Variovorax paradoxus EPS: one gene and its partners. The protein of the gene in region 2 interacts with the protein of the main gene of each other region in a pairwise test. Links are inferred from orthologs where the notes say so. Each region holds a gene or a part of one and is shown on either strand. Other genes may lie near its edges.

Region 1 (3,198 bases), 3.2 Mb from region 2 along the record:
CAGCCCGCTCACGGCCTCGAGCATCTCGAGCATGGGACGCGTCAGATCCTCCAGGGTCCTGGCGGAAGAAACCGAGTCGGAAAGCTGAAGCAGCAAGGGGTCCATGAAGGCCATTCTGAACGGTCAAAGACTCAAAAATGAATCTTTTTGTTTGCAGAAGTTGATGAAAACGCGGCGACGCCGACCCCGGTTGACTGCTTTCAGGCCAGCGCTTCCATCAGGTCCTTCTCGATGGCCAGCTGCGTTTTCTGGCCCTGGAGCTCGGGGCCGCTGATCAGAAAGGTGTCTTCCACCCGCTCGCCCAGGGTCGTGACCTTGGCGAGCTGCAGATTGAGGTGATGGCGCGCCAGCACCCGCGCCACCGAATACAGAAGACCCGCGCGGTCGCTGGCCGAGATGTTGAGCAGCCAGCGCTGCGCCTTGTCGTCGGGCAAGAGGCTGATGCGCGGCTTGATCGGGAAACTCCGCACCCGGCGCGACACCCGGCCCATGCTCGGCGGGGGCAGGGCGCCGGCTTCGGTGAGCGTCTGCGCGAGGCCCGACTCCACCATGCTGATGAGGTCGCGGTAGTGGTCGGGCAGGAAGGTGGTCACGACCTGGAAGGTGTCGAGCGCATAGCCGTTGCTCGTGGTGTGCACCTTGGCATCCAGGATGCTGAACGACGACTGGTCGAAGTAGCCGCAGATGCGCGCGAACAGGTCGGGCTGGTCGGGCGTGTAGACCACCACCTGCAGGCCTTCGCCCACCGGCGACAGGTGCGCGCGCACGATGGGCGGCGCCTTCGGGTCGATCGGCACGTTCGGCGGCGGCACGAAGCGCGAGAGCTGCTTGGCGTGCCAGGCGATTTCGGTGGCGTCGTGCCGCATGAAATAGCCGACGTCGAGCGTGTCCCAGAGCGCCTTGTGCGCCTCGAAGCGCTGGGCATGCAGGGCGAGCTGCACCAACGCCTCGCGCTTGCGCGATTCGACTTCGGCGTCCGGGTCGGGCATGCGTCCGCCGAGGGCGCGCAGCGTGTAGCGGTACAGGTCTTCGAGCAGCTTGCCTTTCCATGCATTCCATACGCGCGGCGAGGTGCCGCGGATGTCGGCGATGGTGAGCAGATACAGCGCGGTGAGGTAGCGCTCGTTGCCCACGCGCTTGGCGAAGGCGCCGATCACCTCGGGGTCGCTCAGGTCCTGCTTCTGGGCCACCTGGCTCATCACCAGGTGCTCGGACACGAGGAATTCGATGAGCTTGGAGTCTTCGCGCGCGATGCCGTGCTGCTTGCAGAAGCGCTGCACGTCGCGCGCACCGAGCGTCGAATGGTCGCCGCCGCGGCCCTTGGCGATGTCGTGGAAGAGGGCCGCCACGTACAGGATCCAGGGCTTGTCCCAGCCGGCCGCGAGCTGCGAGCAGAACGGGTACTCGTGCGCATGCTCGGCAATGAAGAAGCGCCGCACGTTGCGCAGCACCATCAGGATGTGCTGGTCCACTGTGTACACGTGGAACAGGTCGTGCTGCATCTGCCCCACGATGCTGCGGAATACGCGAAGGTAGCGCCCGAGCACCGAGGTCTGGTTCATCAGCCGGAAGGCATGCGTGATGCCGTAGGGCTGCAGCAGGATCCGCATGAAGGTCTCGTGGTTGACCGGGTCGTTGCGGAACTTGCTGTCCATCACATGGCGCGCGTTGTAGAGCGCCCGCAGCGTGCGCGCCGACAGGCCCTTCACGCCGATGGTCTTCTGGTAGAGCAGGAAGGTCTCGAGCACCGCATGCGGCTCGCGCTCGTAGAGGTCGTCGCTCGCGATCTCGATGAGGCCGGCGCGCTCGTAGAAGCGCTCGTTGATCGGCGTGTGCTGCTCGTCGCTGGGCTGCAGGCGCTCGGAGATGTTGAGCAGCAGGATCTGGTTGAGCTGCGACACGGCCTTGGCCGCCCAGTAGTAGCGGCGCATCAGCGCCTCGCTGGACTTGCGCTGCGATTCGCTTTCGTAGCCGAAGCTGGCAGCCACGGCGGTCTGCAAGTCGAACACCAGGCGGTCTTCGCGCCGGTTGGCAATCACGTGCAGGCGGGCGCGAATCAGCGAGAGCAGCGCCTCGTTGCGCTTGATCTGCTGCGCCTCGAAAGAGGTGGCCAGGCCGTTCTTGGCCAGGTCGTCCCAGCGGCTGCCGTAGCCGGCGGCCTTGGTCATCCAGAGGATGGTCTGCAGGTCGCGCAGGCCCCCGGGCGATTCCTTGCAGTTGGGTTCGAGCGCGTAGGGCGTGTTGTCGAACTTCTGATGGCGGTGCCGCATTTCCTGCGACTTGGCCACGAAGAACGCCTGCGGATCGATGGCACGCGTGAAGCGGCGGCGGAAAGCGACGAAGAGCTTCTTGTTGCCCGCGATCAGCCGGGCTTCGAGCAGCGAGGTCTGGACGGTGACGTCCTTCTCGGCCTCCGCCAGGCACTCTTCGACGGTGCGCACGCTGGAGCCGATTTCGAGCCCGGCGTCCCAGCAGTGGCCGATGAAGGCTTCGATGCGGGCCGGGTCGATCTCGCTCTCGTGGCCTTCGGGCGGCAGGAGCAGGAGGACATCGACGTCGGAATACGGGAACAGCTCACCGCGGCCGAAACCGCCGACGGCGGCCAGGGTCAGCGAGTCGCCGAAATTGGCTTCCTGCCACAGGCTGCACAGCGTCTGGTCGGCCAGCGCCGAGAGCTGGCGCAGCACCGTATGGACGCTGCGGGTGGGCGCGCGTGCGAAGCGCAGGGTGTCGAAAAGGGCGAGCTTTTTCGCGCGATAGGCTTCGCGCAGCGTCGCCACATCGATCTTGGCTGCTTCGATCACGGCGGGGGCGCGCTTCGGCGCGTCAGGTTTTTGTCGAGGTGACGAAGGAGGGCAGCGGGGGGCTGCCTTCGGAGAGCGTCAGCACTTCGTAGCCGGTTTCGGTGACGAGCACGGTGTGCTCCCACTGGGCCGACAGCGAATGGTCGCGGGTGACGATGGTCCAGCCGTCGTACTGGCCGCCCTTGAAGTCTTCCTTCACGTCGCGCTTGCCGGCGTTGATCATCGGCTCGATCGTGAAGATCATGCCGGGCTTGAGCTCTTCCATGGTGCCCGGGCGGCCGTAGTGCAGCACCTGGGGCTCTTCATGGAAACGCTGGCCCACGCCGTGCCCGCAGAACTCGCGCACCACCGAGAAGCCCTGGCCCTCGGCGAACTTCTGGATCGCATGGCCCAC
Region 2 (7,834 bases):
CGAAGGACAACAACGCCTCGTGCGCGATCGGTCCATTCATCCGCCTGTTCGACGAGCACTTCGGCATCGCCGATGTGCGCCGCATCACCGTTGGGCTTCAGGTGACCGGACCCGAAGGCTTCGTGCTCGAAGGCTCGAGCTCGCTCACGAAGATCAGCCGCGATCCGTTGGACATCGTGTCGCAGGCTGTTGGCATTCACCATGATTACCCGGACGGCTTCATGCTGTTTCTGGGCACCATGTTTGCGCCGACGCAGGATCGGCATGGGCCGGGGCAGGGATTCACGCATGTCGTGGGGGACCACGTGCGCGTGGGGGCGCCGGAGCTTGGTGCGCTGTTCAACCGGGTTGTGTATGCGGATCAGGCGCCGCGCTGGACTTTCGGGCTGAGTGCGTTGATGCGCAACCTGGGCGCGCGCGGCCTGTTGTAGCCCGGGTCATCGGCGCGGCGTGCCTCACACCACACCGTGCAACCCCCTGCGGTACTGCACCGCCTCCGCCACATGCATAACCTGCACCGTCTCCGACGAAGCCAGGTCCGCAATCGTTCGCGCCACCTTCAGCGCCCGGTGCGTGCTGCGCGCCGACCACCCCAGCTTGGCGGCCGCGTTGTAGATGAACTTCAGCGCCGTGGCGTCCAGCTCCGCATGCTTGTCGATCGCGCTGCCCTGCAGGTTCTGGTTGGCGTGGCCCTGGCGCTGCATCGCGCGTTCGCGCGCCGCCACCACGCGGCTGCGGATGCTCTCGGTCGATTCGCCCGGGGGTGAATTGAGCAGCTGCTCCGCCGACACCGCGGGCACTTCGATGTGCAGGTCGATGCGGTCCAGCAGCGGCCCGCTGAGCTTGCCCTGGTAGCGCGAGACCTGGTCCGGCGTGCAGCGGCAGGACTTCAGCGATGAACCGAGATAGCCGCAAGGGCAGGGGTTCATCGCCGCGATCAACTGGAAGCGCGCAGGAAATTCGGCGCGACGCGCAGCACGAACGATCGTGATCGTGCCGGTCTCCAGCGGCTCGCGCAGCGCTTCCAATGCGGAGCGCGCGAATTCGGGAAATTCATCGAGAAACAGCACGCCGTGATGCGCTCTTGAAATCTCTCCCGGCCGCGGCGGCGAGCCGCCACCCACCAATGCGACGGCGGAAGAGGTGTGATGCGGCGCCGAAGTCGGCCTGCACATCCACCGCTCCGTCGCGAAGCGCCCGCCCAGGCTCGCGACGGCTGCGCTCTCCAGCGCTTCGTCGATGCTCATCGCCGGCAGCAGGCCCGCAAAGCGCTGCGCGAGCATCGACTTGCCCGAGCCCGGCTCGCCCACCATCAACAGGCTGTGGCCGCCGGCCGCGGCGATCTCGAGTGCGCGCTTGGCACCGACATGGCCCTTGACCTCGGCCAGATCCGCGTACTGCGATGCGGCGACGCCCGGTGTGACGTAAATCCGCGCCCAGCCATCGTCGGAGGGTTCGGGTGCCGCGGCCTTGTCCTCCTCGGGCAGGAACTGCCGCACCACATCGAGCAGGTGCCTCGCGCCGTACACCTCTCCGCCGGGCACCAGCGCGGCCTCTTGCGCGCTGTCCATCGGCAGTACCAGCTTCGTCGCGACGCCACGCGTGTGCAGGGCCAGCGCCATGGCCAACGCGCCGCGTACCGGCCGCAACTCGCCCGACAGCGACAGCTCGCCCGCGAACTCGTGCCCCGCCAGCCGCGTGCCCTGGAACTGCCCGCTGGCCGCGAGGATGCCCAGCGCAATCGGCAGATCGAAGCGGCCGGAATCCTTCGGCAAGTCGGCTGGCGCGAGGCTCACCACGATCTTTTTGTTGTTCGGAAACTCCAGGCCCGCGTTCTGGATGGCCGAACGCACCCGGTCGCGCGATTCCTTTACCTCGGTTTCCGCCAGCCCCACGAGCGTGAAACTGGGCAAACCGTTCGCCAGATGCACCTCGACCGTGACATCGGCCGCTTCCAGCCCAAGCAAAGCGCGGCTTTGCACCAAAGACAGACTCATTTTTCTCCCTCTCCCCAAGATGGTGCATCCATCTTTTGTTGACCCCGCGGCCGCGCGGCACGGTGGTGCCTGCAACCGATCGAAACAACGCTTGTAACGAATTGGCGCTCATCGGCAGCCGTTCGCTCCCTGCTGGATGAAGGTATTCGTGCACTTTGGCACGCTCCCTGCTTTGAGGGTGTCAGGTCCCCCAACACTTACTTACTCGCGAGGAGTTTCCCGATGACGCACCGTTCCGCCGTTCAGGCGCTGATCGTTCTGGCCACTGCATTGACCGCATCGGGCGCCGCCCTGGCGCAGACGGCTCCGGCAGATCCGGCGCCGGCCCCGGCTCCCTCGCTGACCGGCAACATCTCGCTGACCACGAACTACAAGTTCCGCGGCCAGGACCAGGACATGATCGGCCGCAACGACTACGCCAAGACCCGCGGCCTGAAGCCCGCCATCCAGGGCGGTTTCGACTACGCCTTCGGCGACAGCGGCTTCTACGTGGGCAACTGGAACTCGAGCGTCAACTGGCTCAAGGGCAACAGCATCGAGACCGACCTGTACGGCGGCTACAAGTTCAAGGCCGGCCCGGTCGACATGGACGTCGGTGCCCTCACCTACATCTACCCGGGCAACTCCGCCGGCAACACCACCGAGCTCTACCTTGGCGCCACCTACGCCGACGAAACCTTCGGCTCGTTCACCGCCAAGTACTCGCACACCGTGTCGAAGGACTACTTCGGCTACGCAGGCAACAAGGCCGGCTCGGGCCTGAAGGGCCGCAACACCGGCTACCTGAACCTCGCGTACAGCAAGGAAATCGTGCCCAAGGTCACGCTGAAGGCAGCCGTTGGCTTCACCAACATGTCCAGCGACATCCGCAGCCTGGGCTACAAGAGCTATGTCGACTACAACGTCGGCGCCTCGTACGACTTCGGCAACGGCCTGTCGCTCACCGGCTCGGTGCAGGGCGCCAACAAGAAGGCGAACTACCAGGTCGTCGCGAACCCGGGCCTGGAGATCCCCGACTTCGGCACCTTCGGCACGACGTACTACTCGCCGAACAAGGCGCGCTTCATCCTCACGCTGACGAAGACGCTCTAAATAAAAACAACGAGGTGCGGCCCAAGCTGCCGCACCATTTCATTTCCATCCAAAGGAGAAGTTCACATGAAGCTGGTCACAGCCATCATCAAACCGTTCAAGCTCGACGAAGTGCGTGAAGCACTGTCGGCGATCGGCGTGCAGGGGATCACCGTCACCGAGGTGAAGGGCTTCGGCCGCCAGAAGGGCCACACCGAGCTCTACCGCGGCGCGGAGTACGTGGTCGACTTCCTGCCCAAGGTCAAGATCGAAGCGGCCGTCTCCGACGACCTGGTCGATCGCGTGATCGAAGCCGTCGAAGGTGCCGCCCGCACCGGCAAGATCGGCGACGGAAAGATCTTTGTCTACAACCTCGAGCAGGTCGTACGCATCCGCACCGGCGAAACGGGCCGCGAAGCCCTCTGATCGTGTTTGGCACTAAAGAACAACGACTATGAAAAAACTGCTTGTCTCTCTTGCGCTCGGCCTGAGCGTTCTCGCAGCCGGCACGTCCGGCTTCGCACAGACACCCGCCGCGCCTGCTGAAGCGCCCGCCGCATCCGCGCCGGCTGCCGCAGCACCCGCGGCCGCTCCCGCCGCTGCAGCGCCTGCCGCCGCAGCAGCTGCAGCACCCGCCGCGGCCGAAGCAGCACCTGCTGCCGCACCCGCGCCGTCCTTCAACAAGGGCGACACCAGTTGGATGATGCTGTCCACGCTGCTCGTGATCATGATGACCATCCCCGGCCTCGCGCTGTTCTACGGCGGCCTGGTCCGCAGCAAGAACATGCTGTCGGTGCTGATGCAGGTGATGGTCACGTTCTCGCTGATCGTCGTGCTGTGGCTTATCTACGGCTACAGCCTCGCGTTCACCGAGGGCAATGCCTTCATCGGCGGATTCGACCGGCTCTTCATGAAGGGGATCTTCGATCCGGCCACCGGCGTGTTCGCAGCCGGCGCAACCTTCAGCAAGGGTGTCTACATCCCAGAACTGCTGTTCGCCGCCTTCCAGGCCACGTTCGCCGGCATCACCTGCTGCCTGATCGTGGGTGCCTTTGCCGAACGCGCCAAGTTCTCGGCCGTGCTGCTGTTCATGGTGATCTGGTTCACCTTCAGCTATGCACCGCTGGCTCACATGGTCTGGTTCTGGATGGGCCCTGACGCCTACACCGCCGCCAACGTGGTGGACGCACAGAACGCCAAGGCCGGCCTGATCTGGCAGTGGGGCGCGCTCGACTTCGCAGGCGGCACCGTGGTGCACATCAACGCAGCCGTCGCCGGCCTCGTGGGTGCCTTCCTGATCGGCAAGCGCGTGGGCTACGGCAAGGAAGCCTTCACGCCGCACTCGCTCACGCTCACCATGGTCGGCGCTTCGCTGCTGTGGGTCGGCTGGTTCGGCTTCAACGCAGGTTCGGCCCTGGAAGCCGGCACCAGCGCCGTGCTCGCCTTCATGAACACCTTCTCGGCCACCGCCGCCGCCGTGCTCGCATGGTGCATCGGTGAAGCGCTGATGCGCGGCAAGGCCTCGATGCTGGGTGCCGCTTCGGGCGCCGTTGCAGGCCTCGTGGCCATCACCCCGGCCGCCGGCAACGTCGGCCTGATGGGCGCCATCGTCATCGGCTTCATCGCCGGCTTCGCCTGCCTCTGGGGCGTCAACGGTCTCAAGAAGCTGCTCGGCGCGGACGACTCGCTCGACGTGTTCGGCGTGCACGGTGTCGGCGGTATCGTCGGCGCGCTGCTCACCGGCGTGTTCAACACCCAGGCACTCGGTGGCCCCGGCCTCGTGGGCGACTGGGTCACGGCCAGCGTCGTCTCCAACGGCATCGGTGCCCAGGTCTGGATCCAGCTCAAGGGCGTGCTGCTGACCATCGTGTGGTCGGGCGTGGTGGCGTTCATCGCCTTCAAGATCGCCGACCTCACCATCGGTCTGCGTGTGTCGGAAGAAGAAGAGCGCGAAGGCCTCGACATCTCCTCGCACGGCGAAACCGCCTACAACCGTTGATTCCCTACTGCGGAGCCCTCCGGGGCTTCGCAGCCGGATGACCACCATCCTTTTTCTTCACAAGAACAATTCTTCGTAACGAGTTTTTCAAGCGAGGTCTCCTTTGGATGTTCAGCCCGCGAGCGCTTCGGCGCCAGCGGGCTTTTTTTTGCCTGCCGCGGCCATCGCCAGGGGCACAATCGCCCCACCATGTGGACCTCCCTCGACAACAGCCTCTGCGAGCTCGGCGAATCGCCGTTCTGGCACCCTGAAGAACGCTCCCTCTATTGGCTCGACATCCCTGGCCGCGCCGTGTTGCGAACGCGCGGCGACATCGGAACGACAAGTGCCACGGTCGAGCGATGGGCCCTCTCCACCGAACCCGGCTGCATGGCGCCGGCCCGAAGCGGCGGCCTCGTGATCGCACTGCGCGACGGCATCTACCGCGCGCGCGAATGGGGCGGTGAACTGGTCGCGATGGCGCGCGTCGAGCACGACGTGCGCACCATGCGTTTCAACGACGGCAAATGCGATCCGCTCGGGCGCTTCTGGGGCGGTTCGCTCAACGAGGCGAAAGACCGCGCCAACGCCGCGCTCTACTGCTTCGATGCACGCCCTGGCACCGACATTTCGCCCACGCTTTCGCAGATGGCCAACGAGTCCACCACCGCCAACGGCCTCTCGTTCTCCCCCGACGCGCGCACTCTCTACTGGGCCGACACCGCCGCGCACGTGGTCTGTGCATGGGACTGGGATGCCGAGGCCAACGCGCTCTCGCGCGCCCGCGTGTTCCACCAGTTCGACGCCAAGCCCGAAGGCTGGACACCCGACTCGCCGGTTCGCTACGAAGGCCGGCCCGATGGCGCGACGGTCGATGCCGAAGGGCACTACTGGGTCGCGATGTTCGAAGGCGCGCAGCTGCTGCGCTTCGCGCCGTCCGGTGAAATCGTGGCCTCGGTGCCGGTCCCTCTTCAATGCCCGACCATGCCTTGTTTCGGCGGCGATGACCTCAAGACGCTCTTCGTCACCAGCGGCCGCAAAGGCCGGCCTGCTGCGGAGATCGAACGACTTCCGGCATCGGGCACGGTGATCTCGACGCGCGTCGATACGCCCGGGCTGCCGGTCAGTTTTTTCGAGGACTAGGGTGAGACGTTCAGGGCGCGATCCCGCCGACGGGGTACCTTGCTCCGCGAATGTCCCCCGCCTTCGGCTCCTCCTTGATTTCGCTGCGCAAGGCACCCCATCGGCGTGCTCGTCATTCAGTGCAGTCGTTGATCGGCCAGCACCACGGCAGCGCTCTGTGTGCGCAGGGCATCGGGTGCTCCCCGCAGCGAAATCAAGGAGGAGGGCGAAGCCCGGGGGACATTCGCGGAGGGGAGTACCCGGTGGCCTGTGCACGCGCCCTGAACAGAAGTCCGGAGCGTAAGAACCAAGTGGCTCTCCAGCACATCCCGCCGATCCAATGCCTGCTGACGTTCGAGGCGGTGGCACGTCTGCGGCACGCGGGCCGCGCGGCCGACGAGTTGTGCGTCACCCCCAGCGCCGTCAGCCACCGCATCCGCCAACTCGAAGCGCACGTCGGCTTCAAGCTTTTCGGCCGCAGCGATTTCAGCCTGACGGCCGACGGCGCGGCCTACCTCGCGAACGTGCGCACCGGCCTTGCGGCATTGCAGGCCACGCCGCTGGCCAACGCCGCACCGCGCGCCACACGCCTGCGCATCGCCGTCACGCCGACCTTCAGCCGCCAGTTCCTGATGCCCCGGCTCGAGCTGTTCCGCAACATCTATCCGGACATCGAACTCGTGCTGCAGGTGTCGATCCCGCTACTCGACGTGACGGCCGAGCAGGCCGACCTCGAAGTGCGCTACGGCACCGGCGCCTATGCCGACTGCGAACACCGCCTGCTGCTCGAGGAAGAAGTGGTGCCCGCCTGCAGCCCGAGCTTCCTCAACGAGTTCGGCCCGTTCGACGGCTTTCGCACGGCAGCCGAGATCGCGAGTGCGCGGCTCATCCGCAGCCCGCTCGAACCCTGGGGCACCTGGTTCGCGCACTGCGGCATCGACCAGCCGGAGCCGCACGTCGGCTCGCAGTTCAACGACCTGGGGCTCGTCTACGACGCGGCCGCGAGCGGCTTCGGCGTGGCGCTGGTGCGGCAGAAGATGGGCGCTGCGTGGTTCGAATCGGGCCGTTTGGTGGCGCTCTCCGACCGGGCCGTGCCGTCGCCGCACCGGCACACCATCTGCTGGCAGCCCGGCACCCTCGAGCGCTGGGAGTGCGCGGCCTTCGTCGACTGGCTCGCGCAGAGCCTGCGCTGAGCGGGCGGCCGGGCCCGCCGGCAAAGTTCTTTCAAGCGCGGCGCAAAAAAGCTTCAACCCGGCGCCGCCGCATTTCCGTAGAGTGCGTTACCCCCGAGACATCCGCCAGAAAAGACAAGAGGCCCGCCGCATGAATGCGCCGCTCACTGCCGTCCAGCAAGATTCGCTACAGAAAACGGAGCGCCAGTCGCAAGTCGTGCGCGCGCTGCAGGTCCACCTGCCCGCGCATGCCCTGATCTGGCATGCCGAAGACACCACGCCCTACGAGTGCGACGGCCTCACCGCCTACCGGCAGCGGCCGCTCGTCGTGGCCCTGCCCGAGACCGAGGCGCAGGTCGCCGCCGTGCTCAAGACCTGCCATCAGCTTGGCGTGCCCGTGGTGGCGCGCGGCGCGGGTACCGGGCTTTCGGGCGGCGCGATGCCTCATGCGCTGGGCGTGACGCTCTCGCTCGCCAAGTTCAACCGCATCCTGA
Region 3 (2,797 bases), 1.8 Mb from region 2 along the record:
CGCCGGTAGACGCAGGCGGATCACGTTGAGGCGGTGGAACAAGTCTTCGCGGAAGCCGCCGAGCTTGACGCGCTGCTCCAGGTCCTGGTGGGTCGCCGCGATCACGCGCACGTTGGCCTTGACCGAGTTGTGGCCGCCTACGCGGTAGAAGTGACCGTCGCTCAGCACGCGCAGGAGGCGCGTCTGCAGGTCGAACGGCATGTCGCCGATTTCGTCGAGGAAGAGCGTGCCGCCTTCGGCCTGCTCGAAGCGGCCGCGCCGCATGGTCTGCGCGCCGGTGAAGGCGCCGCGCTCGTGGCCGAAGAGTTCGCTCTCGAGCAGGTCCTTCGGGATAGCCGCGGTGTTGATGGCCACGAAGGGACCGTTGGCGCGCGGCGAGTGCTTGTGCAGCGCACGCGCCACCAGTTCCTTGCCCGAACCCGATTCGCCGGTGATCAGCACCGTGACATTGCTCTGCGAGAGCCGGCCGATGGCGCGGAACACGTCCTGCATCGCGGGCGCCTGGCCGAGCATTTCGGGCGCGGCGACCATGCGCTCTTCGGAGACTTCCTCGCGCTGGCTTTCGTCGACAGCGCGGCGGATGAGCTCGACCGCGCGCGGCAGGTCGAAGGGCTTGGGCAGGTATTCGAAGGCGCCGCCCTGGAAGGCCGAGACGGCGCTGTCGAGGTCGGAGAACGCCGTCATGATGATGACCGGCAGGCCGGGGTGCTTGGCCTTGATCTTGTCGAGCAGATCGAGCCCGGAGCCGCCGGGCATGCGGATGTCGCTCACCAGGACCTGGGGGCCCTGCTGCTCGTCGTCGTCGGCCTGCTCCAGGGCTGCGAGCACCTCCCGGGTATTCGTGAAACTGCGGGTGGGCAAGTCTTCGCGCAGCAAGGCCTTCTCGAGCACGAAGCGGATCGATTGGTCGTCATCAACTATCCAGATCGGCTTCATGCATCTCCTTGTTGCCGTGCTGCGCTAGGGCAGCGGTATCAGTATCTTGAAATCGGTTCGGCCCGGGACGCTGTCGCACTCGATCACGCCGTGATGCTGTTGCACAAAGGTTTGTGCAAGGGTCAGCCCGAGGCCTGTTCCGCCCTCCCTGCCCGATACGAGCGGATAGAAGATGCGGTCCTTGATCGTGTCCGGCACACCCGGTCCATTGTCGATGACATGCAATTCCAATGCCAATCGATACCACTGCTTGTTGAATATCACTTGCCGGGCGATGCGGGTCCTGAAAGTGATCTGCGCATCGCCTGCCGCGCGACGCTCCGTCAGGGCCTGCGCGGCGTTGTGCACGATGTTGAGGGTGGCCTGGATGAGCTGCTCGCGGTCGCCGCGGAACTCGGGGATGGACACGTCGAAATCGCGCTCGATGTGCAGGTCGCGCGGAAACTCCGCAAGGATCACCGAGCGCACGCGTTCGCAGACTTCGTGGATGTTCACGTCGCCCACCACGTGCGGCCGGCGGTGCGGCGCCAGCAGGCGGTCGACCAGCGTCTGGAGCCGGTCGGCCTCGTGGATGATGACCTGGGTGTATTCGATGAGGTCGCGCGACTCGACCTCCATCTGCAGCAGCTGCGCCGCACCGCGAATGCCGCCGAGCGGATTCTTGATCTCGTGCGCGAGGTTGCGGATGAGTTCCTTGTTCGCCTGCGCCTGGTCGATGAGCCGCTCTTCGCGGTCTTGCCGCACCTGGTGCTCGAGCGGCGACATCTCGATGATGAGTTCGCCCTTCTTGTCGCCGTGCGCGAGCGTGACCTGCACCGGCATCAGCTCGTGATTGACGCGCCGCAGAAAGGCTTCGTAGCGCAGCGTGGCGAAGTCGTTGCTGCTGGCGCCGTCGAGCGCGGTGCGCAGCACCTGCGGCTCATGAAAACAGGCGCCAAATTGCGAGCCTTCGAGCGTTCGCCGCGAGGTGCCCAGTGCGTCTTCGAGGCCTGCGTTGGCGAACAGCACGGAGCCGTCGCTGTTGACCACGGCAATCAGCGTGGACAGCAGGTCGAAGGTCTGAAAGCGCGTGTTGGCGCCAACCGCCTTCTTCCCGAATGCCATGCGATTACTGGGGTTTGTTGGTCGGCAACCGGCCGATTTCCCGGCGGATGCCTGCGATGTCGCTCTCGTTGCGCGCGAGTTCGGCCTTCATTTCGGCCACGCGGTCGAGGTACTTCTGGTAGTTGCGGCCTTCGCTGCCCTGCTTTTCGGGCTCGCCGTTGTTGTAGTCCTTCTGCAGCTCGGCCTGGCGCGCCTCGGCCTTCTTGAGTTCGGACTCGAGCACCGAACGGGCTTCGCCGTCCCGGGCGCGCTGGTCGACGCCTTCGACGCGCGGGCTGCCGGCCGGCGCACGCGCGGCGGAAGCGCCCGACGAGCCGCTCGACGAGGACTTCGTCGTACCACCGCCACCCTGGACGACGGTGACGTTGCCGCCCTCCATGACCTTGCAGCCCTTCTGCTGGGCGATGGTGGCGTTGTTGGTGTATTCATTGCCGCAGCGCCACACGCGCTCTTGCGAGGACGCCGGCAGGGCGGCCAACAATGAACCGGCCAGGAAAATGAGAGAAGCAGTCTTCATGTGAATCGGTGGGTGGCGCGACAAAGGCGCATTTTCATGCAATTCCGCGCCACTGGTGACAAGATGTTCCGCGTCAAGGAAAAAGGACGGCCGAGGCCGTCCTTTTGTCTTACTTCCCCGCGAGGGGCTCGCTTTACAGCGAGTAGTACATGTCGAACTCGACCGGATGGGTCGCCATGCGGAAGCGGGTGACTTCCTGCATCTTCAGCTCGATGTACGCATCGATGTACGAATCGGTGA

The links. Proteins that work in one complex are often made in the same cells at the same time.
Region 1: the proteins of glnK (region 2) and VARPA_RS15965 interact in binary tests that used the Escherichia coli proteins (3 or more experiments, as listed by UniProt). The link is inferred for Variovorax paradoxus EPS from one-to-one orthologs.
Region 3: the proteins of glnK (region 2) and glnL interact in binary tests that used the Escherichia coli proteins (3 or more experiments, as listed by UniProt). The link is inferred for Variovorax paradoxus EPS from one-to-one orthologs.

Annotation. Positions count from the first base shown.
Region 1 is NC_014931.1:3,444,678-3,447,875, reverse strand. It holds VARPA_RS15965 ([protein-PII] uridylyltransferase), read right to left. Parts: upstream 2,805-3,198; coding sequence 201-2,804; downstream 1-200. Other genes in the region: map (type I methionyl aminopeptidase), read right to left, coding at 2,827-3,198; VARPA_RS15970 (sensor domain-containing diguanylate cyclase), read right to left, coding at 1-105.
Region 2 is NC_014931.1:235,294-243,127, forward strand. What follows is about bases 2,085-4,824. They hold glnK (P-II family nitrogen regulator), read left to right. Parts: upstream 2,085-3,155; coding sequence 3,156-3,494; downstream 3,495-4,824. Other genes in these bases: VARPA_RS01105 (TorF family putative porin), read left to right, coding at 2,220-3,089; VARPA_RS01120 (ammonium transporter), read left to right, coding at 3,523-4,824. In the rest of the region: VARPA_RS01095 (fumarylacetoacetate hydrolase family protein), read left to right, coding at 1-431; VARPA_RS01100 (YifB family Mg chelatase-like AAA ATPase), read right to left, coding at 456-1,997; more of VARPA_RS01120, read left to right, coding at 4,825-5,067; VARPA_RS01125 (SMP-30/gluconolactonase/LRE family protein), read left to right, coding at 5,257-6,189; VARPA_RS01130 (LysR substrate-binding domain-containing protein), read left to right, coding at 6,480-7,361; VARPA_RS01135 (FAD-linked oxidase C-terminal domain-containing protein), read left to right, coding at 7,492-7,834. UniProt on the Escherichia coli protein: Involved in the regulation of nitrogen metabolism. Regulates the activity of its targets by protein-protein interaction in response to the nitrogen status of the cell.
Region 3 is NC_014931.1:1,990,622-1,993,418, reverse strand. It holds glnL (nitrogen regulation protein NR(II)), read right to left. Parts: upstream 2,041-2,797; coding sequence 961-2,040; downstream 1-960. Other genes in the region: glnA (type I glutamate--ammonia ligase), read right to left, coding at 2,691-2,797; VARPA_RS09020 (hypothetical protein), read right to left, coding at 2,045-2,557; ntrC (nitrogen regulation protein NR(I)), read right to left, coding at 1-936.